Regions from separate parts of the Brucella sp. NBRC 12953 genome, predicted to be linked through region 2. Evidence: predicted binding sites of a transcription regulator. Region 2 holds the regulator's gene; each other region holds the start of a gene.

Region 1 (7,773 bases), on a different contig from region 2:
TCAGCCTCACTGGCTGATTTCTGCTCAAGCGCACCACTGAAGCTGCATACCCAGGTGCCGTTTGCCTGATCGGCAACATCAAGGCTCACGGTGAGCTTTCCGGATTGGTCCTTCTCGACATTAATGACGCCCCAGGCATTGCTCCATTTGCCTTCAAGCGAAGTGTTGTCGACAACCGACACCCAGTTCAGGAACTCCGCGCGCATCTCTGTCCGGTCATGCAAGCCGGTCAGTCTGTTGTCCAGATTGGACAGATTGCTTTCAAATGCTTCAGACCGGGTCTTGATAAAGGCGGCCTGATCGTTGCGAAGCGCCGTCTTCAAGGCCGGGCTGGATCTTTCAAGCAGTGCAGAATAGGCCAGCGACATCGCGCGATCCGCTTCGGCAATATCCGGCTTGGAGCAAATTGCTTTTTCCGTTGCGCTCGAAGCTTTACCACAGTCGAACCCGGCCTGAGCCAGTGCCGGAACCTGCAAGGGTGCGTAAATTCCCAAAGCGGCGCTTAAGATAAAGGCGTATTTCGTAAGACGCATTTTTTCACTCTCAGTATTCTAGCGGTTCGACTTGTGTCGACCTGTCTTTAATCGGGAGTAGATTTGTCGCAAACATTATCAGTTACTTATTTCATTAAGCGACGTTGAGATGGAATGCTAGAGACATCAGGCATCTCAAAAAGTGCGCGTGCATGTTTGCCACAAATTGACGTCATATCAATTTGCAATTCAGCAGGTTTGATTGAAACTGTCTGGATGATTGGTACGCCCAAGGGGAATCGAACCCCTGTTTGCGCCGTGAGAGGGCGCCGTCCTAACCGCTAGACGATGGGCGCGGAGCAAAAGCTACTGCCGATATAAGCCTGAAAAGGCCCGAGTGCAATCAAGAGCACAATAATATGCTAAAATTGAAAAAGGCGGCATCGCTGCCGCCCTCAAACTCATCGATTACTCGACATTGCCGAGTTTAATACGGCCAACGATGCGAGATTCGCGATAGTCGTAAACGATAATTTCCGTGCCGCCATCCGGCAGCAATGTTTCCAGCGAAAGCTGCTGACCAGAAAGGCTCTGCGACAACAAGCGTGTGCCCGGTGCAAGTTCGATCTGCGATTCGATCAACTTGACTGGTTCCGGCTGAGGGGGTGCAATTGCAGCCTGTCCTGGAATGTCGGAACGGGCAGCTTCGGTCTCTGTTGCGTCCGGAGCACGATTGATCTTGTAGACAACTGCGACAAGCACAGCCATAAGACCAATCAACATAACACCGATGGAAACCGCAAGCAGACGGATCATCTTGCGACGGACTTTCTCCATCGCTGGATCAAGCGGGGGTTCCGGCTGTTGCTCTTCCGGATAATAGCCCTGCTGATAGTCCTGATATCCGGAATCCTGCTGATTCTGATATCGGGGATAGTGTGGATCCTGCATTAAATGACTCCGGTTCATGCACCCGCGTGGGCGCGTGATAACGAAGGGAAGAGACAATTGAAAGAACTAATTGCCGACCTCGATGCTGCAGGCAAAAGATTAGACCAGTGGCTGGCCGCAGCATTGGGGCCGGAACTCTCCCGCAGTCGCGTCCAGTCCCTGATTGCTGATGGCCATGTGACCATCGATGATGTCCCTGCCAGTGGTGCAAAGCAAAAGCTGCGCGAAGGTATGAAGATTACCGTCGTGCTGCCAGAGCCTGAACCTGCCGACCCGCAAGGCGAAAACATCCCGCTGGATATTCTCTATGAGGACGATGATCTCATCGTCATCAACAAGCCCGCAGGCCTGGTTGTCCATCCGGGCAACGGCAACTGGACGGGAACGCTCGTCAATGCCCTCATATATCATTGTGGCGATAGCTTGTCCGGCATCGGAGGAATCCGCCGTCCGGGCATCGTTCACCGTCTCGACAAGGATACCAGCGGCGTCATGGTCGTTGCCAAGAACGACCATTCCCATCGGCATTTAAGCGAGCAGTTTGCAGATCATGGCCGTACCGGCGATCTGGAACGCGCCTATCTCGCGCTTGTCTGGGGCATGACCGAGCGTCCGCAGGGCAATATCGACGCCCATCTTGGCCGCTCGCATCGCGACCGCACCAAACAGGCAGTCGTCAACGAAGAACGTGAAGATGCGCGCCATGCCATCACACACTATTCGACGATTGAAAAATTCGCCCCGCGCGAAGATGCGACAGCCTTGGCCTCGCTCGTCGAATGCCGCCTTGAGACCGGACGCACCCACCAGATCCGAGTCCACATGGCTCATATCGGCCATCCGCTCGTCGGCGACATGGATTATGGCAGCGCATACAAGACCAAGGCAAACAAGCTGCCTGAGCCCTTGAAAAACGCGGTGCAGGGTTTCCATCGTCAGGCGCTACATGCCTTTTTGCTGGCATTCACCCATCCGACAACGGAAGAAATCATGCGTTTTGAAGCGGATGTACCCGAAGATATGGAGCAGCTTCTGGAAAATTTCCGCCAGCACTCTATATAATACTGATAAATCTAGCAGTTTCACACTGCATGAAACGACCTGTAAAAATTGCATTTTCAGGGCGGAAACACGGTATCTTAAAAGGTTGCAGCCCATTTGGTGCAGCCCTTTAAGCTTGGGCAACTGTTCACATTCTAGTGACACATTGTTTCATGGGGTTAAGGATCGTGTTTTCGCCAAAATCATACCTATATATGTAAGCTCACGATGGAAGTGCAGGAGGCAGCCAGCGTGACAGGTTCGCCAAAAGGGAGCCTGAAATTATAAAGGAGGGTGCTCTATGGCCCAGGTTAATCTCCCAAGCATCACATCCGGTGACGGTGGCCTAACCCGTTATCTGGAAGAAATTCGCCGCTTTCCAATGCTTCAGCCGCAGGAAGAATACATGCTGGCGAAGCGCTATCACGAGCACACTGATCCGAAAGCCGCACACAAGCTGGTGACCAGCCATCTTCGCCTCGTCGCGAAGATTGCAATGGGCTATCGCGGTTATGGCTTGCCAATTGGCGAAGTCATCTCCGAAGGCAATGTCGGTCTCATGCAGGCAGTCAAGCGCTTCGAGCCGGAACGCGGCTTCCGCCTGGCCACATATGCGATGTGGTGGATCAAGGCTTCGATCCAGGAATATATCCTGCGTTCGTGGAGCCTTGTGAAGATGGGTACGACTGCCAACCAGAAGCGCCTGTTCTTCAATCTGCGCAAGATGAAGAGCAAGATTCAGGCGCTGGACGATGGCGATCTCAACCCGGATCAGGTCAAGCAGATTGCGACCAAGCTGAAGGTTAGCGAAGACGAAGTGGTGTCCATGAACCGCCGTCTGTCGGGTGACGCTTCGCTCAATGCGCCACTGCGCGCAAGCGAAGGTGAATCGGGCGAATGGCAGGATTGGCTCGTTGACGATAGCAGCAGCCAGGAACAGGTTCTGATCGAGCAGGACGAACTGGAAAGCCGCCGCTCGCTGCTTGAACAGGCCATGGACACGCTCAACGAACGTGAACGTCGCATCTTTGAAGCCCGCCGCCTTTCGGAAGACCCAATGACGCTGGAAGATCTTTCCGGCGAGTTTGGCATCAGCCGTGAACGCGTGCGCCAGATCGAAGTGCGTGCCTTTGAAAAAGTACAGGCTGCCGTCAAGGCTGCAGCTTTCAAACAGCAGAAGGCGTTGAACCATGTCGAGGAAGCTCACGCCTGAAACTGATAATTTTCAGACCTTCTACTGCCGCAAAGTGGGAAACCGTTTTGCGGCAGTTTGCTTTTGAAATGTATCAAGAAAAACAAAGTCTGATTTTCATACAGGATCGGGTTTCGAACCGCCTAAGCATCATTCGATGCAACCTGTCATCCAACCGATAAAAAACCGTCAAATAACTGTAATGGAATGGCTTTAGGCAACGTGACGTGTTTCACCGAAGCCTGAAGGTCTCCCAATGAAAAAGCTCCTGCTTGCTGCAACGCTCGCTCTTACTGCTGCCACTGCTGTATCTGCGTCTGAATATGTCTCTTATCTGGACTATCCTCAGAAAGAGCAGGACGGAAAAGAATTCTTCACTGCCATTGAAATCCCACAGGGCAGCTTCACCAAATACGAAATCAACGACAAGACCGGCCACATCATTGTGGATCGCTATCAGTCGATGCCAGTCGTCTATCCGGCCAATTACGGCTCGATCACCAGCACGCTTGCAGGCGACGGCGATCCTCTCGACGCGCTCGTCTACACCCGCGAACCAATCGTTCCAGGCGCAATCATCAAGGTTCGCCCAATCGGCGTTCTTAAAATGATCGATGGCGGCGAGACCGACGATAAGATCGTCGCTGTCCCTACCTCGAAGATCGACCCGACCTACGACAACATCAAGGAAATTGCCGATTTGCCAAAGATCGAGCAGCAGCGCCTTGAAGCTTTCTTCCGCGTTTACAAGCAGCTGCCTGAAGGCCGCAAGTCCGTTGAACTCGGCGGCTTCGATACTGCTGAAACCGCAGCAAACGAAGTAGCCAAGGCGATCAAGGCTTTCTCTGAAAAGAAATAATCAAGCGTATATCGCTGAAACGAAAAGGCCGCTCAAAGCGGCCTTTTTTATTTCGTCTCGTTTAGCTTGCGCCCAGAACGTCGTTGAAGACTTTCTCGCCCGGAACACCTTTTTCAAGGCTGATCAGTGCGCGACGGCCATTGCGATAGGAAATCGGAATATCGATCCACTGCAAACGACGCATCAGCGAAAGATTGGTGTCCTGTGCAGTCTTTGCGTCATTAAGCCAGATAATGAAGAAATTATCCGCAATCTTGGAAGGAACTGCAATCAGCGGATTGCCAGCTGCCTGTTCCGTATCTTTGAACGTTATACGCTGCACATTATCGACGACACCGCCGGCAAAATTATCTGGAACGGTGAAGACCATTTCGATCAGATGGCTCGCTGGAATCGACTGATCCGTATTTTTGCGGACCGTCATTTTCAGCTCAACCTTGCTGTCAGGCATGGTCACGCTGGCGCGAATAGCTGGGGCTGCAGGTTCACCCTCACTCGGGCTTTCCTGAATTTCCGACCAGACGACATTGCCGCGTTCAACAGAACCTGATTCCGTGCCGCCACGTTCTTCATAAAGCAGCGCCTGCTGGCCAACGGCCACGGCCTGCTGAGGCTGCTGCTGATTCTGGGTATTGGTTTGTTCGGCACCAGGCGTTGAAGCCGCTGTTGATTTGCCTTCACCCAAACCGTTCTGACCGCCTGATGGGCCGTCATCGACTTCGCTGCCATCCGGCATCAGACGCTGCGTCATCTTCTGTTCTTCAGGCGTTGACGGCTGCTGACCGGTTTGTGTCTCGCCCGTCTGCGGCTGTTCGGAGCCTGCAGTCTGTCCCGCCGGAGGCGTTTGCCCGTCCGGCTGTTGCGCTGTACCGCTATCGCCGCTTGCCGGTGCGTCGCTGCGACCAAGGCTTGATGCCAGCTCCTGAAGCTTGTCCTTGTTTGCCCAAACGCCATAGCCTGCGCCACCAAGAGCGAGTACAGCAATAAGACCGATGATTAGCCCCTTGTAGGAACGCTTTTCCTTCGGGCTGCTGCGTTCGGTATATTCACCGCGACGTGCAAAGGACTTTTCGTCTGCGCGATTCTGGTCGCGTTCCACTCCCCAGTCATCGCGACGACCGGGCTGAACCTGCGATGCTTCATCTTCTTTGTCATGGTCATCATCCGAGTAGCGGGGCTCGGTTGCGATCTGCGGTTCGCGATCTGCATAAGAAGATGTGTTTGCCGCACGCGTTGATTCGTGCAGAAAATCTTCCAACGGATCGGTCTGGGGTTCTTCAAAAGCCGGTTGGGAAGCTGGAGGCGCATAAAAGGCTTCAACTTCTTCAATAGCGTCTTCGAGGATTTTGCGCTGGCGAACAGCGACAACTTGCGAGGCATTCGCCGTCACAAGCTTCTGTTCAATCGTCGCGCGTGCCTTTGCATAGACACGCTGCCGCAGTTCAGGCGATTTGTCTGCCTGCGCATCGATTGTCTTTTTCAGAACCGCTACAAAATCCGCCATGCCGTTTTACCCAGTTTCCGCGAGTTCGAAATGCAGTAAATGTCTCAATAATCACAATAATCGATGGAAAGCAAAGGTTGCGGCAACGATTAAGTGAACGCTTTCAAAATGATCGCGAAAAAACCTTAAAAAAATACCCGGTCCGCCATGATGACAAACCGGGTGTTTTATTTTTGCAGAACCGAAGTTCAGATCAATCAATCCTGAAATGGATCGGTAACGAGGATCGTGTCTTCGCGTTCAGGGCTCGTCGAAAGCATTGCAACCGGCGCGCCGATCAGCTCTTCGATGTGGCGGACATATTTGACAGCCTGCGCTGGAAGATCGTTCCACGAACGTGCACCAGCTGTCGTTTCCGACCAGCCCGGCAGCGTTTCATAGATCGGCTTCACGCGGGCCTGGGCACCCATCGAGGATGGCAGATAGTCGATGCGCTTGCCATCAAGCTCATAGGCCACGCAGATCTTGATTTCTTCAAGACCGTCGAGAACATCAAGCTTGGTCAGTGCAATACCGGTGATGCCCGAAGTGCGAACCGTCTGACGAACGATAACGGCATCGAACCAGCCGCAACGACGCTTACGACCCGTCACCACGCCAAATTCATGGCCCTTGGTGCCGAGGAATTCACCGATTTCATCGTTGAGTTCGGTCGGGAACGGACCTTCACCAACGCGAGTGGTGTAAGCCTTGGTAATGCCGAGAACATAACCGATTGCTGTCGGACCAAGACCCGAACCGGCAGCTGCCTGACCGGCAACAGTGTTGGACGAGGTAACGAACGGATAGGTGCCGTGGTCGTTATCAAGAAGCGCGCCCTGCGCACCTTCGAAAAGGATGCGGTCGCCAGCCTTGCGGCGTTCGTCGAGAACGCGCCAGACCTGATCGATATAAGGGAGAATCTTGTCTGCAACCGAGGTCAGCTCTTCAAGAATGGTCGCAACCGCGATTTCCTCAAGGCCCATGCCGCGACGCAGCAGATTGTGGTGAGCAAGCAGACGCTCAACCTTTGGCTCTAAGGTGTCCGGCTCGGTCAGATCGATGACGCGGATCGCACGACGGCCAACCTTGTCTTCATATGCAGGGCCGATACCGCGCTTGGTGGTGCCGATCTTGAGGCCTTCGGTAGCGCCTTCACGCATCGCATCCAGTTCGCGATGAACGGACAGAATAAGCGGTGCGTTTTCTGCAATACGCAGAACTTCAGGGGTGATTTCGATGCCCTGGCCGCGCAGCTTTTCGACTTCCATGACGAAATGGTGCGGGTCGACCACAACACCATTGCCGATCACGCTCAATTTGCCGCGTACAAGGCCGGATGGCAGAAGCGAAAGCTTGTAGCTGACGCCATCGATGACAAGCGTATGACCCGCGTTATGACCGCCCTGATAGCGCACGATCACATCGGCGCGCTCGGACAACCAGTCCACGATCTTTCCCTTGCCTTCGTCGCCCCATTGCGACCCGACGACAACTACATTCGCCATTGAGAAAACTCCTCGGTACGGCATCTCAGCCGTAAATATAACCCAAGGATCGCAAGCAAACCCCGTCAATGAAACGCGGGGTGCTGATCCCTCGTCTCTATACAGACTCAATCACGCTTGCGCGACTCTTTCATGCAGAAAATGCGAATATTTTCACGAAAACGTGGGAAAACGGCTCGCAAAACGTGGAAAACCGTGGCTAAGCGGTGTCAAGAATAGGGCTATTTCGCGGCAAAACGCCTCTTAGCCAGCGCGGACCATATAGA
Region 2 (7,773 bases):
GTTGGTGGTCTGGTGCTGACATTGATGACATTGCCAACCATCATCATCGCAACACGTTCGGCACTTCGCGCTGTACCACCATCGATCCGTGCGGCGGCTTTGGGGCTAGGTGCTTCGAAGACGCAGATGGTTTTCCATCATGTGCTGCCGCTCGCGGCACCTGGTATTCTGACCGGAACGATTATCGGTCTGGCTCAGGCTCTTGGTGAAACTGCACCGCTGCTGCTGATCGGTATGGTGGCCTTCGTTGCCAATATGCCGACAACCCCGATGGACCCTGCAACTGCTCTGCCTGTGCAGATTTTCATGTGGGCCAATGAAGCCGAGCGTGCCTTTGTAGAACGGACATCAGGCGCTATTATCGTCCTGCTCCTGTTCCTAGCAGTAATGAATATTGCAGCAATTATTCTGCGCCGCCGCTTTGAGCGCCGCTGGTAAACGGGAGAGAAATGATGAATCTCATGACTGAACGATCTCTCGAAAAAGCCGTAGGAGAAAAGATGAACACCAACGCCCCCTCCGTTAAGATGCGCGGTGACAAGGTCTGCGTGTTTTATGGCGAGAAGCAGGCTCTGTTCGAAGTCGATCTGGAAGTTCCGGAAAAGATGGTCACAGCGCTGATCGGTCCTTCGGGTTGCGGCAAGTCTACCTTCCTGCGTTCGCTTAACCGCATGAACGACACCATCGAAGGTTGCCGCATCGCGGGCAAGATCACGCTCGACAACGAAGACATATACGATCCGAAGATCGACGTTGTTGAATTGCGCGCTCGCGTTGGCATGGTGTTCCAGAAGCCAAATCCGTTTCCGAAGTCGATCTTTGAAAACGTCGCCTATGGCCCACGTATTCACGGCCTTGCCCGCAACAAGACCGATCTCGAAGAAATCGTTGTCACCAGCTTGCAGAAGGCCAGCCTCTTTGAAGAGGTCAAGGATCGTCTGCATGATGCCGGCACCGGTCTTTCCGGTGGTCAGCAGCAGCGTCTGTGCATCGCGCGCGCTATTGCCGTCAGCCCTGAAGTGATCTTGATGGATGAGCCTTGCTCGGCACTCGATCCGATCGCGACCGCCAAGGTTGAAGAGCTGATCGACGAACTGCGCCAGAACTATACCATCGTCATCGTTACACACTCCATGCAGCAGGCCGCACGCGTTTCGCAGCGTACTGCCATGTTCCATCTGGGCAATCTGGTGGAAGTGGGCGATACGGACGTGATGTTCACGGCACCGACCGAAAAGCGCACGCAGGACTACATCACCGGTCGCTTTGGCTAATTAATTGGAACGGGAGCGGCGGCTGGTTTGAAAACAAAGCTGTTTGGCTTCCCCGCAATTTACATTGAGGTCTATTATGGCGTCTCAGCATACTGTTAGCGCTTACGACGAAGAACTGCAGTTCCTCACGCATAAGATCGCCGAGATGGGCGGTCATGCAGAGCGCATGGTCGAGCAGTCCGTTGCAGCGATTGTCAATGCCGACAATGCACTTGCCCAGCGTGTTATCTCCGACGATCTCATCCTCGATGCAAGTGAGCGCGAGATTGATGATAAGGCCGTGATGATTATCGCCAAGCGCCAGCCAATGGCTGTCGATCTGCGTGAAATCATCGGCTCGATCCGCATCTCTGCCGATCTGGAGCGCGTTGGCGATCTTGGCAAAAATATTGCCAAGCGCGTTGCTGCAGTTTCGGAATCTCGCCAGCCGGTCAAGCTCTATCGCGGCCTTGAAACCTTGGCTGAGCTGGCTCTCACCCAGCTCAAGGACGTGCTCGATGCCTATGCAACGCGCTCGGTACAGCAGATCAACGTCGTTCGCGACCGCGATGACGAAATTGACTCGATGTACACTTCGCTGTTCCGCGAGTTGTTGACCTACATGATGGAAGATCCGCGCAATATTTCCGCCTGCACGCATCTTCTGTTTTGCGCAAAGAACATCGAGCGCATTGGCGATCACGCAACCAACATTGCTGAGACGGTCTATTACATCGTGACCGGTCTGCAAATGCCTGCGGAGCGCCCAAAAGAAGACCTGAGCCACGGTATCGTCGTGGACGAGGCGCGTAAATCCTAAGAATATCTGGCACCGCATTCGTGCGGTCCAGATGCCTGCATGAATATGAAAAACGCGACGGCACGCGGTCGATCGGGGGCTTGTATCTTCCGCTGCCTCAAGCGCATCCCAAAAAGTGCGAAGCGATTTTGGGAAGTATATGCGATAAAAACAAGTGCTTAGAGCATGATCCAATTTAGTCGGATCACAGGCGCTCTAAATTTTGGATAGGAAATACTGGATGTCACAGGCACCCAAGATTGCTGTGGTTGAAGACGAAGAAGCCCTGAGTGTACTCCTGCGTTATAACCTCGAAGCCGAGGGGTATCAGGTTGATGCGATGCTGCGCGGCGATGAAGCCGAAATCGCACTTCGTGAAAATGTGCCGGATCTTCTTATTCTGGACTGGATGCTCCCTGGTGTCTCCGGGATCGAGCTGTGCCGCCGTCTGCGCCAGTGGCCGGAAACAGAGCGTCTGCCGATCATCATGTTGACCGCACGCGGTGAAGAAAGCGAACGCGTTCGTGGCCTGAGCGTGGGTGCCGATGATTATGTCGTCAAACCTTTTTCGACACCGGAATTGCTGGCTCGCGTCAAAGCCATGCTCCGTCGCGCCAATCCGAGTGTGCTGTCGCATGTGCTGAAAGTCGGCGATCTTGTTCTCGACCGCCAGCAGCATCGCGTCTATCGCAAGGAAAAGGAAGTCCGTCTCGGACCGACAGAATTCCGCCTGCTCGAATATTTCATGATGTCACCGGGCCGTGTCTTTTCGCGTAGTCAGCTACTCGATGGCGTCTGGGGGCCAGACATTTATGTCGATGATAGAACAGTTGACGTGCATGTCGGACGTCTTCGCAAGGCGATCAACGTTGGTCGCGCGCTTGATCCTATCCGCACGGTACGCGGTGCTGGATACTCATTCGGATAACCAAATCTCGATTTGCAGAACCCTATACAAGCGGCTCGTTGCTGAAAATGCGACGGGCCGTTTTGCATAATGGGCAAGAACGTTGCGACTCAGTTCCGACCTTCCGATTCGGAATTCAATATCCACAACGTACCAAAACGGCCAGTATCACACGATGTTACAATGATCGTGACAAAGTTGAAGATCCGGCGAAATCGAGGTCAAAAGCAGCATCGAAAAAGCTTAAAAAGACGCTTGCGTAAAATCTTGAAACATCGGCGAAATAAGGCAGTGATGTGGCCTGTATTTCAGCAAATTGAATCGCGTTAAATCAATAACTTATAAGATTTGCTAAATTACGTTAAGGATTTGTTAATAAATTTAAGGGGTTTGTGGGGAAAATTAAGCTCTGGATTCGGGTTCAATCTGCCTCTGTTTTGGAGGTGTCGTGACTTTTGGAATTTGACCATTCGCCTTTTTTTGGCCTAAAAATTCTAAAACCTTGAATGCAATGAGTGACAGCAGAACGTTTATTTTATGATTTTCGTTCTATTTGGCTGGAGCGCCGGGCATCTTAGAAGGATGTGCAAAGGCTGCTCTGTTAGTTCAAATCTGCTGCATAGTTTTATGCGGTGGCACCACAGCCAGGTTTCAAACGCCTTTTGCGGGGCGGAGGCCAGGTTGGATCAGTTAAGGGTCCTAACTATGAGACTGAGCCGTTGACGCGCGCTTCGAAATGGAAATTGCCCGCTATTCTCGGGCTGCTGGTTGCGCCATTTTTGGTGACGGGTTGCACGACGACCAGTGGCACGACCAAAACCAAAACCGAAAAGACGGCGGCGGCTAGCCACGTCAAGACAGTCAATGGCGTCAAGACTTTCACATACACCGCCAAAGACCGCGAATGCCTCGAACGTGCGATGTTCTTCGAATCCAACCGTTCAAGCCCCGATGGTCTGATGGCCGTTGGTACGGTCGTGATGAACCGCCTCGCTTCGGGTAGCTATCCGGATACGATCTGCGGCGTTGTTGGTCAGAAGAACCAGTTTGCGCCCGGCGTTCTGACACGCAAGATGAATTCAAAGGCTATGCCTGACGTTCAGGCAACAGCCGATGCTGTTCTTAAGGGCAAGCGTCATCCTTCACTTAAGAACTCGATGTTCTTCCACACGGCTGGCTTGAAGTTCCCTTACCGCAACATGCATTACGTGCTGGTTGCTGGCGGAAACTCCTTCTACGAAAAGCGTGGTCGCGATGGCGAACTGGAAAATCCGGTTCCACAGACCCCGTACAATCTGGCCTATGCTTCTACTCCACAGGCACCATCCATGCCTGAAGGTCCGTTCTACAACGTAACCGACCAGCAGGATGCGACTGTTCCGCAGGCACAGCCAACAGTGCAGGTTGCGTTGGCTGAAGCAGCGAAGACGACAGAAACCCAGCAGAATGGCGGCGTCGGCCCACAGGCTCGTGGTGATCGTTTGGCTGCTCTGCCTGTCAAACCAGCTGAAAAGCCGGTTATGACACAGGTGGCAAGCTATCAGCCGACATTTGATGAAACGGCTCCTGCTGCGGAAAATGTATCTCTCGGCTATACCGCCGATAAGAAGCATGTCGATGCAATCGGCGCGATGCTTCTGTCGCAGGAACGACCGGAATCACCACTTTAAAGCTGACTTAAGCACATAAAAAAGCGCCCGATAGGGCGCTTTTTTATTATTTTGCCTGCACTGGTACGGGTCGATAAACAGGCTGATAGATAACCATGGGCATATCATAGAAATCAGGTCTGTTCTGCCAGGCACGACGATCCGCACGGCGGTCAAGATCAAGCTGCAACAGGCAGTTGGAAAACGCATCGGATTTTTGTTTGAAACCATAGCTGCGGCAGGTCTGTTCGTCTGCTGCGCGGCGCTGTTCGGGTGTCATAGTTTGACAGCCTGCAAGCAGGCCCGCCAGACCAAGGATAATAAGCACGCTTTTCTTCATAGCCGTTGCTCTCATTGAGTAAAAGTTTCTATCGACCGCGATCTAAATATAGCGCAGTGGCGAGAAAAAGCGTGGTGAAATTAAGTCATCTTGCCCAGCTCATCCTGAAAAATGCGAAGCAGTTTTCAGACACGATGTGCGCCAAACAAAGATTGAGGCGCTTATCTGGTGCAATCAGATTGAAAAGCGCTCTAAACTGCCGTTGATTCTTTCAAACACGAGGCTCGCAGCCATATGGCACATGACAATAACGCTCCCGTCATCGATCCGGTAAAACTCGAACGTCTGGCCGAAGTCGCCGTGCGCGTAGGGCTGCAATTACGCGAAGGTCAGGACCTTGTCATCACCGCACCTGTCGTTGCGCTGCCGCTGGTGCGTTTGATCGCGAAACACGCCTATAAGGCTGGTGCGGGCGTCGTAACGCCATTCTTCTCCGATGATGCAATTGCGCTGGCGCGTTATGAAAATGCATCGGATGAGAGCTTTGATCGTGCGGCTGGCTGGCTTTATGAAGGTATGGCCAAGGCCTATGCCAATGGCGCAGCACGTCTCGCCATCGCTGCTGATAATCCGATGCTGTTGTCCTCACAGGATGCGTCAAAGGTTTCGCGGGCCAATCGCGCCAACTCCAAGGCCTATCAGCCAGCGCTCGAAAAAATCGCAGGTTTCGACATCAACTGGAATATCGTTTCCTATCCGAACCCGGAATGGGCGAAGCTGATGTTCCCAGATGATGCAGAAGCGGTTGCGACCCGTAAGCTGGCGGATGCTATCTTTGCTGCGTCCCGCGTTGATGTGGACGATCCGGTCGGTGCATGGGCCGCGCACAATGCAGCATTGCGCACCCGTACGCGTTTCCTCAACGGCAAGGCATACAGCGCGCTGCATTTTAAGGGACCGGGCACAGACCTGACGGTTGGTCTTGCCGATGGCCATGAATGGCATGGCGGCGCATCGACGGCCAAGAACGGCATAACCTGCAACCCGAATATCCCGACCGAGGAAGTATTCACCACACCACATGCGCTGCGCGTCGAGGGGCATGTATCGAGTACCAAGCCGCTGTCGCATCAGGGCACACTGATCGACAATATTTCCGTGCGCTTTGAAGGTGGACGCATTGTCGAAGCCAAGGCAAGCCGTGGCGAAGAAGTACTCAACAAGGTACTGGATACGGACGAAGGCGCACGTCGTCTGGGCGAAGTGGCGCTGGTTCCGCATTCCTCACCAATTTCACAGAGTGGGCTTCTGTTCTACAACACGCTGTTTGATGAAAATGCTGCGAGCCACATCGCGCTCGGCCAGTGCTATTCGAAATGCTTTATCGATGGTGCAAAGCTTACACCTGAACAGATTGCAGCACAGGGTGGTAATTCAAGCCTCATTCACATCGACTGGATGATCGGTTCCGACAAGATTGATGTCGATGGGGTTAATGCGGATGGCAGCAGAGAGCCTGTCATGCGCGGCGGCGAATGGGCCAACTGATACAAAAAAGGCCGGGAAATTTCCCGGCCTTTTTTGTATTCTCAGAGCACCAAAATCAGTTCTTTTCCTGAACGTGGGCTTCCAGGAACCACAGCGACTTGTCGAGGCTGCGCGAGGCGGCGGTGAAAATATCCGCCGTGGTGTCGTCACCTGCTTCATCCGCATCTTTGATCGACTGGCGCACGAGATTCGCAACATCGCCATAGCGTTCGATCAGCGCTGCCAGATGATCATGAACAGCGAAAATGTCCGTCGGATAAGCTTCAAGCTTGGAGTCTTTTGCGACGACCTGTGTCGTACCATAGGCGGTTCCGCCAAGCTGTACGGCGCGTTCGGCGATGGTATCGACATGCTCGTCGAGGTCAGTGCGGAACGTGTCGAGCAATTCATGCACGGCGATAAATTGCGGTCCCTTGAGGTTCCAGTGCGCCTGCTTGGTGATGAGGGCGAGGTCGATGGTCGCGGCCAGATTTTCATTCAGCAGCGCGATCATCGTGGTCTTTGTATTGGAGGGAAGATCGTTGCGGGTTGCATGCATCGACTTCTTGGACATTTTATCCTCATATCCTTTGCGCGATCCGGCTTGTTTTCGGTGATTGGGATATCGCCGATGAAAAACAAACTTGTTTCTCTAAAAAAACCGGCACCGCCAGATCTCAATGAAAGGCCGGTTTCGGAATACGGTGAATGGTATCCGCCCCGCATCCAGCATAAAAACGTTCCGCACAAAGTTTTGTTCCTGAAAACAGCTGCAAATTTAGCCGGTTTTATGTGTTTCGCTTGTCGCAGGACGATTTCTGATTTACCCGATGGCACATGAAGATACTCGCCCTCGATACCGCCTCTTCCTGGTGTGCTGCCGCAGTCTATGATTCCGGCACAAATACGGTTCTTGCTGAAATCAGCGAGAATATCGGCAAGGGACATGCTGAAGTCCTGATGGACTATATCGAGCAGGCAATGACGCAATCCGGAATTGCTATGGCCGAACTTGATCGTGTAGCTGTCAATGTCGGTCCCGGTTCCTTTACCGGCGTGAGGATTGGTGTGTCGGCCGCACGCGGTTTTGCACTCGCACTTGATCGCCCGGCACTTGGCGTAAGCGCGTTTGATGCACTTGCGTCCGAAGTTGCGATAAGCCATCCGGGACAGCCGGTTCTGGTTTTGCTTGAAGCGCATCGTGGCGAGATTTACGCGCAGGCCTTTGGTGTTGACGCGGTGGCCATAACTGGCCCAATGGTGTTGGCGCGTGAGGAAGCGCTGGCGCTTATTCAGCAGCAATCTTCCGAGACGATTCTGGCGGGTTCGGCTGCCGCTGCTCTCAATGAAACTCTTGC
Region 3 (7,773 bases), on a different contig from region 2:
CCATGGGCCAAGACGAACGGCGAGCAATCATGACGCTTTTACCGACGCGACATGAAAGACTGGAAAAGAAGGAAGGCTGATGGGGCGTTTGTTCTGGATTGTGATTGCAGCCATTGCAGTCGTTATTTTGCTATTGATGGCCAATAATGACAGCGGCACAACGCTTGGCATTGCTAATGACGCCTTCGGTCAAGCCGCCTATATGGGCATATGGGGTGTTGTGCTTGCAGCTGGTCTGCTCGGCTCCGGTATCAAACTTACCGACTTCGTGCGCAACATGGCTGTTTGGGCTGTCATTATTCTCGGTCTCGTTGCAGCCTATCAATATCGCTATGAGCTTCAGGATGTTGGAAGCCGCATAACAGCTGGCCTTATTCCAGGCAGCCCGATTTCTGGTCGTGCATCTGATGGATCACTGACAGTCACACTGGCAAAATCCGCTAACGGACATTTTGAAGTCAATGGCCGCGTCAACGATGCCCGCGTGCATTTCCTTGTCGATACGGGCGCATCGTCAGTGGTGCTTTCCAAGGAAGATGCTGAGCGGGCAGGTATCGACACATCGTCCCTTGCCTATAATGTGCCGATCAATACGGCTAACGGCAGAGCGACTGCAGCCAGCATCACAATCGCGACCCTACAGATCGGCGACATTCAGCGGCACAATATTCGTGCGATGGTGACACAGGAAGGTTTAATGACCGGCAGCCTGCTCGGCATGAACTTCCTGCAGACCCTTGGTGGTTTCAGCGTTCGCGGCGACCAGCTGATCATGATGGATTAGAGCGCGTTTCGATCTGAATGAATCAAATCAGCGCTCTAATCAGGCTGCTTCGTTGCACGCTTCGATGACGGACGCATAAGCCTGACGCAACACATCGCTGTTTGCACCGGGTTTGGTCGCATCGGTCGATAATATTTGGCGCCAACGACGTGCACCGGGTTGCCCCATGAACAGGCCAACCATATGGCGACCTATATGCGAAAGCCTGCCTCCATCGGCAATATGCCGGTCGACATATTCGCACATGGCTTCAATAACTTCCGCGATGTCTTTCGGCTTTTCGGCGCTACCATAGATGAGCTGGTCAACGTCAGCCAGAAGCACCGGATTATGATAAGCGGCACGCCCCAACATGACGCCATCTACATGGTTGAGATGCAAAGCAGCTTCTTCCAGAGTGCCTATACCGCCATTGATGCCCACAAACGGCGTGTTGAGGCGCTGCTTGAGGCGATAAACACGGTCATAATCAAGTGGCGGAATATCGCGGTTTTCTTTCGGTGACAGGCCTTTCAACCATGCTTTGCGGGCATGAACCCAAAGCGCATCTGCGCCCGCTTGAAGCACCTGATCTGAAACGGCATCAAGTGCAGCTTCTGGATCCTGGTCATCAACGCCAATCCGGCACTTCACCGTGACCGGCACAGAAACAACCTCTTTCATGGCCGCAACGCAACGCGCAACGACATCGGGTGTCTGCATCAGGCAGGCGCCGAACGTTCCCGATTGAACGCGATCAGACGGACATCCGACATTCAGATTGATTTCGTCGTAACCGAAACCTTCGCCGATGCGTGCCGCTTCCTGCAATTTTACGGGATCAGAGCCACCGAGCTGCAAAGCAATAGGATGCTCGGTATTATCAAAACCCATGAGACGGTCGCGCGGGCCGTGGATCGCGGCGTCAGCCACAACCATTTCCGTATAAAGCAGCGCATGTTTGGAAAACAGGCGATGAAAATAGCGACAATGCCTGTCCGACCAGTCGAGCATTGGCGCGACGGAAAACCGATAATCCGGATAGTTGCGATTTTTATCTGTTATTTCAGTCATTTAAACAACAATCCTGAGAATGCGATTCACGCCGCTATTCGTTCTCGTCTTTTAGAGGTGGTGTCAGGTGGCGCAAAAAGCCACAAAGATGGCAAATGATCAAGTTTTGTCGCCAGATCCAGCACTCTCAATATAGGTGGCGCATCTGATTTTTCATACTCACGCTATGACAAACGCGATTCATCCGTCGAATACTGTGACTTTGCTCGCATTTCCGCATTATGATCTCTGGCGAACAAACCCACCCGATTCTTGGCCCACAATTGGCATGAAATTCCGAGGACCTTATTTTGACCGATCTGTCCCCCTTCGATAAGCCGTTCGACGCCTTTCTGTTTGATATGGACGGCACTGTGCTTAGCTCTATTGCTGCAACCGAGCGCGTCTGGGGCCAATGGGCCATCCGTCATGGCATTGATCCGGTAACATTTGTTCCAACAATTCATGGCGTGCGTGCGGTCGATACTGTCCGTCGGCTCGGCTTGCCACATCTTGATCCAGATACGGAAGCTAAAATCCTGCTTGATGCGGAAATGGCAGATCTTGATGGTATCGTCGCGATTGAAGGCGTGCTGGACTTCCTGAACTCGCTACCCGAAGACCGCTGGGCAATCGTAACCTCTGCGCCAATCGAGCTGGCTCGCCGTCGCCTTCAGGCTGCTGGCCTTCCAATGCCAAAAACAATCGTCTCCGCGGAAGATGTTCAGCGCGGAAAGCCAAGCCCTGAATGCTTCCAGCTGGGTGCCAAGCGGCTTGGCTTCGATCCGCACAATTGTCTTGTGTTTGAAGATGCGCCTGCGGGCATTGTTGCCGGCGAAACTGCTGGCGCACGCGTCGTTGTCGTGACTGCCACACATCCGCATTCACCAGAAACATCGCATAAGAGCATCAACAGCTATAAAGAGTTGAAGCTGTCAGTAGATGATGAAACAGGAATACTTTCGCTGGCAGACGCCACTATTTGATATGATGAGAATGGCGCGTTAAGAGCGACCTTTGTGCGCCCAACAGGGCGCACGGCTCTCTAGAGCATTTCCTGTTTTGATTGAACCATTGGAAATGCTCTATCCATTTGTTTTTACGCGCATCTCGTTCCGAAAACCGCTTCGCACGTTTCGGGATGCGCTCTAGATCACGCGCCGTCCTTCACGCCAAACAGTACGGATGATCGGCACATGCTCGGCAATCTGCACACGCACCAGATCGCCACGCTTACCAATAGCAATTTCGCCTCGGTCCTGAAGACCAACGGCCTTCGCGGGGTTGCTTGAAACGAATTTGATTGCTTGTGGGAGCGTGATTGCATCCATCACGTCAGCCATGAAAAACGCCGATTGCATCATGCTTGCCGGAATATAATCCGAAGAAATGATGTCGAGATGACCCGCTTCGGCCAGTTCTCGCGCCGAAACATTGCCGGAATGCGAACCGCCACGCACCACGTTTGGCGCGCCCATCAGAACAGACATCCCGGATTCTTTCGATGCCTTTGCGGCCAGATGCGTGGTCGGAAACTCAGCCACGCGAATGCCCTGCTCCGTTGCTTCTGCAACATGATCCACTGTTGCATCGTCATGGCTGGCAAGGACAATGCCACGTTCCGTGCAGGCATTGGCAATCGCTTTGCGCGTCGATGCCGAATATTGCTGCGATTGCCCCATGCGCTTTTCGCAATAGCGAATGAACTCTTCTTCCGAGACCTTGAGCTTACTCATGTAATAAGATTTGTAGGTCTCGATATCCGTGAACTGGCGTTGTCCGGGTGCATGATCCATCAGCGACACAAGCTTGACCAGTGGGTGAACGCCAAAGCGCTCGAATGCGCTCAAACAATCAGGCGCTGAAACCTCGCAGCGCAAATGCAGAAAATGATCCGCACGCAAGCGCCCCGCTTCCCGACCTTCAGCAATTGCCGAAGATAGCTTGCGCATATCATCGATACCCGTCTGCGCCTCCTGATCAAAGCCGATCCGTAATGCATCGAAAACGGTCGTAATACCGGAAGCCGCAATCTGAGCATCGTGGGCCTGAACTGCTGCAATCGGGTTCCAACGCACCTTCGGGCGCGGTGCATAATGGCCTTCCAAATGGTCGGTGTGCAATTCCACCAGACCGGGTGTCAGATAATCGCCTTCCATATCTTCGCCAGATACGGACGAACCAGACGTGATATCGACAATAATGCCATCAACGATTTTAACGGTGCCGATGATAACTTCATCAGGCAACACGATATTTGCATTTTTAAGAACTGTTTCCGTCGTCATTCTTCAAGGCCTCCCCACGGCCCGCGAAGACCGTTTCGACACCTTATTACCACCCGTCAGCGGATGCAGCGAATGAATCTCGAACGGTGCACCTTTTTCTGGTTCAACGAACAAAGCCAGATTGGCTACCTCGACCTGATCCTCCAGCACGGGTGCAAAAAAATCGTCGAGCGTGCGCTCCACCTGTGAGCGCTGCTTCTCATCCACCGGACCGGTGAGCGTCATATGAAAGCGGAACTCGTCGAACACATAAGGGTAGCCCCAACGGTCAAGATTCTGCCGCTGCGCTTCGCTCAGACGCTCTGGACGGCGTTTGGCGATTTCCGCGTCACGCAAAGGCGCACGAAAACGATCAAATGAGACTACGATGTCATTGGCGAGCTGATTGAGCTCCGCAACCGGTTCTTCAGGCACAAGTGCGAAGAACGGTCCAATGCCCTGCAGTTTCAAACGTGGGATAATAAACGGTGCGCTTGATGACGCAAAATACATCAGCGCCGAAAGCAGATCGCTCTCCTGATATGCCTCATCCAGCCGGAAAGGCGCTTTCAGCGTCCCATGAAAACCATAACGACGCGGCTCTTCGGTCAATGCTGCGACATCTTCTGCGGCGAGAGTGCGAATCGCCGGAACCTTTACCGCCTCACCGCTAAACGCGCTGCGCCCAAGCCAGTTTGCAGCCACTTTAAGAAGCGCATCGCCCGACGGCGGCGTGAAATAAATCGCGTAACGCATAGTGATTCCTCTTTTGGCGCGATGCTTACACGCGGAATGTGGCAAGTCGATAAAGGGTGGATGACATCGGGATTTTACATCACGGCAAATTGGTATAGGCCTACGTCCGGTTAAAAATGAGGAGATGACTATGGGTGGTTTTGCGTCGATCGGTGAGTGCATGATCGAGCTTTCAGGCAATGATGGCGATCAATGGCGCATGGGATATGCCGGCGACACGCTGAATACGGCCTGGTACATGCGCGCTCTGACCGAGCAATCATACCCCGTGGACTACGTCAGTGCCTTCGGTGAGGACGATTTCTCGCAGAAGCAACGGGCATTCCTTGCTTCCAATGGCATTGGCATTGCGCAAAGCCCGGTCATTCAGGGCGTACACCCCGGGCTTTATGCGATCACACTCAATGGTGCGGAGCGCTCATTTACCTATTGGCGTAGCGATGCCGCTGCAAAGCGCCTTGCAAGCGACCGTCAGGCGCTGAAGGCCAGCCTTGCCGGGCGCGACATGATTTATTTCTCCGGCATTTCGGTAGCAATTGTGTTTGCAGAACACCGGGAAACGCTTTTTGAAACCCTGCGCGAATGCCGCGCGGAAGGCGCGCTTATTGCTTTTGACCCCAATTTCCGTCACCAGCTTTGGCCAGATCGGGAAGAAGCGAAAAAGATCATCAGCGAAGCAATGACGATCGCGGATATTGCCCTGCCGACCTTCCCCGACGAACAGGCACTATTTGGCGATGAAACCGCTCAAGCCTGCGCTGATCGGTTGATCGGATTGGGTGTGAAGGAAATCGTGGTCAAAGACGGCACCGAACCTGCGCTCATCATTGCCGATGGCAGACAAACGCTTGTTCCGTCGGTGAAAGCCAATGCCGTTGATACGACAGGCGCTGGCGACAGCTTTAACGGCGGTTATCTTGCTGCACGCCTCGAAGGCCTGTCACCTGTCGATGCTGCCCACAAAGCCCACGCAGTTGCGGCTCGGGTCGTTGAAATCCGCGGCGCGCTTGCTCCCATGGAAACAGCGCGCGCCGCTTATTCAGCGTGATTTAATCCCGCGAAAAAGTGAAATGGCTTGTCTGGGCGTAAACTTCGCCCGGACGGAGAATTGCCTGCGGCACGTATGGATATTCGAGAGAACCGGGCCAGACCTGCGGCTCAAGGCAAAAACCTGCATGTTTGCCGTAAGGCTTTCCGGTCAGGCCAATGCAATCATTCGCCATCGTATTGCCCGCGTAGAACTGAACACCGGGTTCTGTCGTCTCGATATCAAGCCTAATCCCTGAGCGAGCTCCTTTAACGGAAGCGCATGGCCGTAACGGGCCGCGCGCAGCCGTCATGCAGAAATTGCTGTCATACTCGACCTGTTTGCCGTCCTCTTCGAAACGGATAGGGCGGAAATCCCGGAAATCATAAGCCGTTCCTTTGACCGGCAAAACACGCCCATCAGGAATCAGTGCCTCATCGACCGGCATATAGGCATCAGCCTCAATCTTGAGCTGGTGATCGAGAATATCGCCTTCGCCGCCGTCGTCGAGGTTGAAATAGCTATGATGCAAGAGATTGCAGACTGTTGGCTTATCGGTCACTGCTTCCAAACGCACAATCAATGTGCCTTTTGCGTTGAGCATATAAGTGCAGCTCACGTTGAGATTACCCGGAAAACCCATCTCGCCATCGGCCGCAAGCGTCGCAAGTGTCACGAACTCAGCACCTGAGCCGGTGATTTTCCAGACACGATTTCCGAGACCTTTGCTGCCACCATGCAGATTGTGGATTCCCTGAAAATTCGGCTCTACCTCATAGACCTTTCCGTCGAGCACAAAGCGCGCATTGCGGATGCGGTTGGAAAAACGGCCGGCAATCGAGCCTAAATGGGGCGAATGCGCCGGGTAATCCGCAAAGTCACGATAACCTATGACCAAAGGAGCATCATGCCCTTCCATGCGGAGATCCTGTATGGATGCGCCCCATGTAATGATTTTTGCTTCAAGTGGACCGTTTGCGATCGTAAGCCGATGAACCGCCTGCCCGTCCGGTGCATTTCCGAAAATTTCCGATGTCACTTTGTTCGCCCGTTTTGATGCATTTATGAGAGCCGCATCAAGCCGTATCATTCGAGCCTGCGCAAGAGGCATTCGCAGCAACACTGCCCCTTGGAATGCATTTTGATCTGAGTGCATCAAATCAGCGCGTTATACCAAGGGCGTCTCAAGATGCTGGCGCTATCCACGCCTTGAAAAAATTCAATCGCCACTCGGGGTTAAACATCTCTATTTGAAGAATAATCTTATCGATACCCGCTTCACCAGGATCAAATTACGACCCGATTTTATTCGGGAATACAGAAACAAATAAATATTATTCCGTCACATGATAGTTTAAACTAACCATATTAAAAATACTTACTTTATCTTCATTATATAAATTAGGAATTTTAGCAATGAAGGAAAATTTCCAAAAAGTTATACCCTATATTTTTAGTGAAGAAGGTGGCTATGTTGACAATCCTCGTGATCCCGGCGGCGCCACGAATATGGGAATTACTCTGTCTACACTTTCCGCATGGGAAGGCCATACAGTTTCGGCTGCCGACGTGAAGAGCCTTTCAAGCTCGACCACAACGAAAATCTACCAACAGCAATTCTGGAACAAGATCGACGGTGACAGTCTTCCGTCAGGTATTGATTATGCTGTGTTCGACTTTGCTGTGAACTCCGGCCCCGGAAGAGCTGCCAAAACATTGCAGGCCACCCTCAACATGCCCCAGGATGGGGTCATTGGCGTCAAAACGATTTCCGCCCTTTCCGGCCGCTCTCCCGAGGCGGTTATCAATGCGCTTTGCGATGCTCGTGCCGCCTGGCTTAAAGGATTGTCCACAGCTTCGACATTTGGCGCGGGCTGGCTGGCCCGGGTTGAACGGGTTCGGTCACG

What was found. The regulator PhoB, encoded in region 2, activates phosphate uptake and scavenging genes when phosphate is short. The targets are predictions, from matches to a motif close to TGTCATNNANCTGTCAT.
Positions count from the first base shown of each region.
Region 1: the regulator PhoB is predicted to act here: its motif matches at 3,845-3,861, upstream of ABWV94_RS18835 (inorganic diphosphatase).
Region 3: the regulator PhoB is predicted to act here: its motif matches at 4,889-4,905, upstream of ABWV94_RS02135 (DUF1045 domain-containing protein).

Region 1 is NZ_BAABSV010000008.1:174,201-181,973, reverse strand. Features, by position in the region: gene ABWV94_RS18860 (lysozyme inhibitor LprI family protein) at 1-533, opposite strand, end outside; tRNA gene ABWV94_RS18855 (tRNA-Glu) at 755-829, opposite strand; gene ABWV94_RS18850 (hypothetical protein) at 942-1,424, opposite strand; gene ABWV94_RS18845 (RluA family pseudouridine synthase) at 1,428-2,486, shown strand; gene rpoH (RNA polymerase sigma factor RpoH) at 2,767-3,678, shown strand; gene ABWV94_RS18835 (inorganic diphosphatase) at 3,914-4,516, shown strand; gene ABWV94_RS18830 (transcriptional regulator) at 4,578-6,020, opposite strand; gene ABWV94_RS18825 (adenylosuccinate synthase) at 6,218-7,507, opposite strand; gene ABWV94_RS18820 (GNAT family N-acetyltransferase) at 7,751-7,773, opposite strand, start outside.
Region 2 is NZ_BAABSV010000002.1:468,195-475,967, reverse strand. Features, by position in the region: gene pstA (phosphate ABC transporter permease PstA) at 1-438, shown strand, start outside; gene pstB (phosphate ABC transporter ATP-binding protein PstB) at 501-1,274, shown strand; gene phoU (phosphate signaling complex protein PhoU) at 1,351-2,073, shown strand; gene phoB (phosphate regulon transcriptional regulator PhoB) at 2,294-2,980, shown strand; gene ABWV94_RS06120 (cell wall hydrolase) at 3,679-4,629, shown strand; gene ABWV94_RS06115 (hypothetical protein) at 4,676-4,948, opposite strand; gene ABWV94_RS06110 (aminopeptidase) at 5,183-6,436, shown strand; gene dps (DNA starvation/stationary phase protection protein Dps) at 6,492-6,989, opposite strand; gene ABWV94_RS06100 (hypothetical protein) at 7,047-7,256, shown strand; gene tsaB (tRNA (adenosine(37)-N6)-threonylcarbamoyltransferase complex dimerization subunit type 1 TsaB) at 7,253-7,773, shown strand, end outside.
Region 3 is NZ_BAABSV010000001.1:421,742-429,514, reverse strand. Features, by position in the region: gene ABWV94_RS02160 (DUF1289 domain-containing protein) at 1-80, shown strand, start outside; gene ABWV94_RS02155 (TIGR02281 family clan AA aspartic protease) at 80-784, shown strand; gene dusA (tRNA dihydrouridine(20/20a) synthase DusA) at 824-1,837, opposite strand; gene ABWV94_RS02145 (HAD family hydrolase) at 2,128-2,802, shown strand; gene ABWV94_RS02140 (alpha-D-ribose 1-methylphosphonate 5-triphosphate diphosphatase) at 2,965-4,104, opposite strand; gene ABWV94_RS02135 (DUF1045 domain-containing protein) at 4,108-4,839, opposite strand; gene ABWV94_RS02130 (sugar kinase) at 4,970-5,887, shown strand; gene ABWV94_RS02125 (aldose epimerase family protein) at 5,889-6,905, opposite strand; gene ABWV94_RS02120 (glycoside hydrolase family 108 protein) at 7,283-7,773, shown strand, end outside.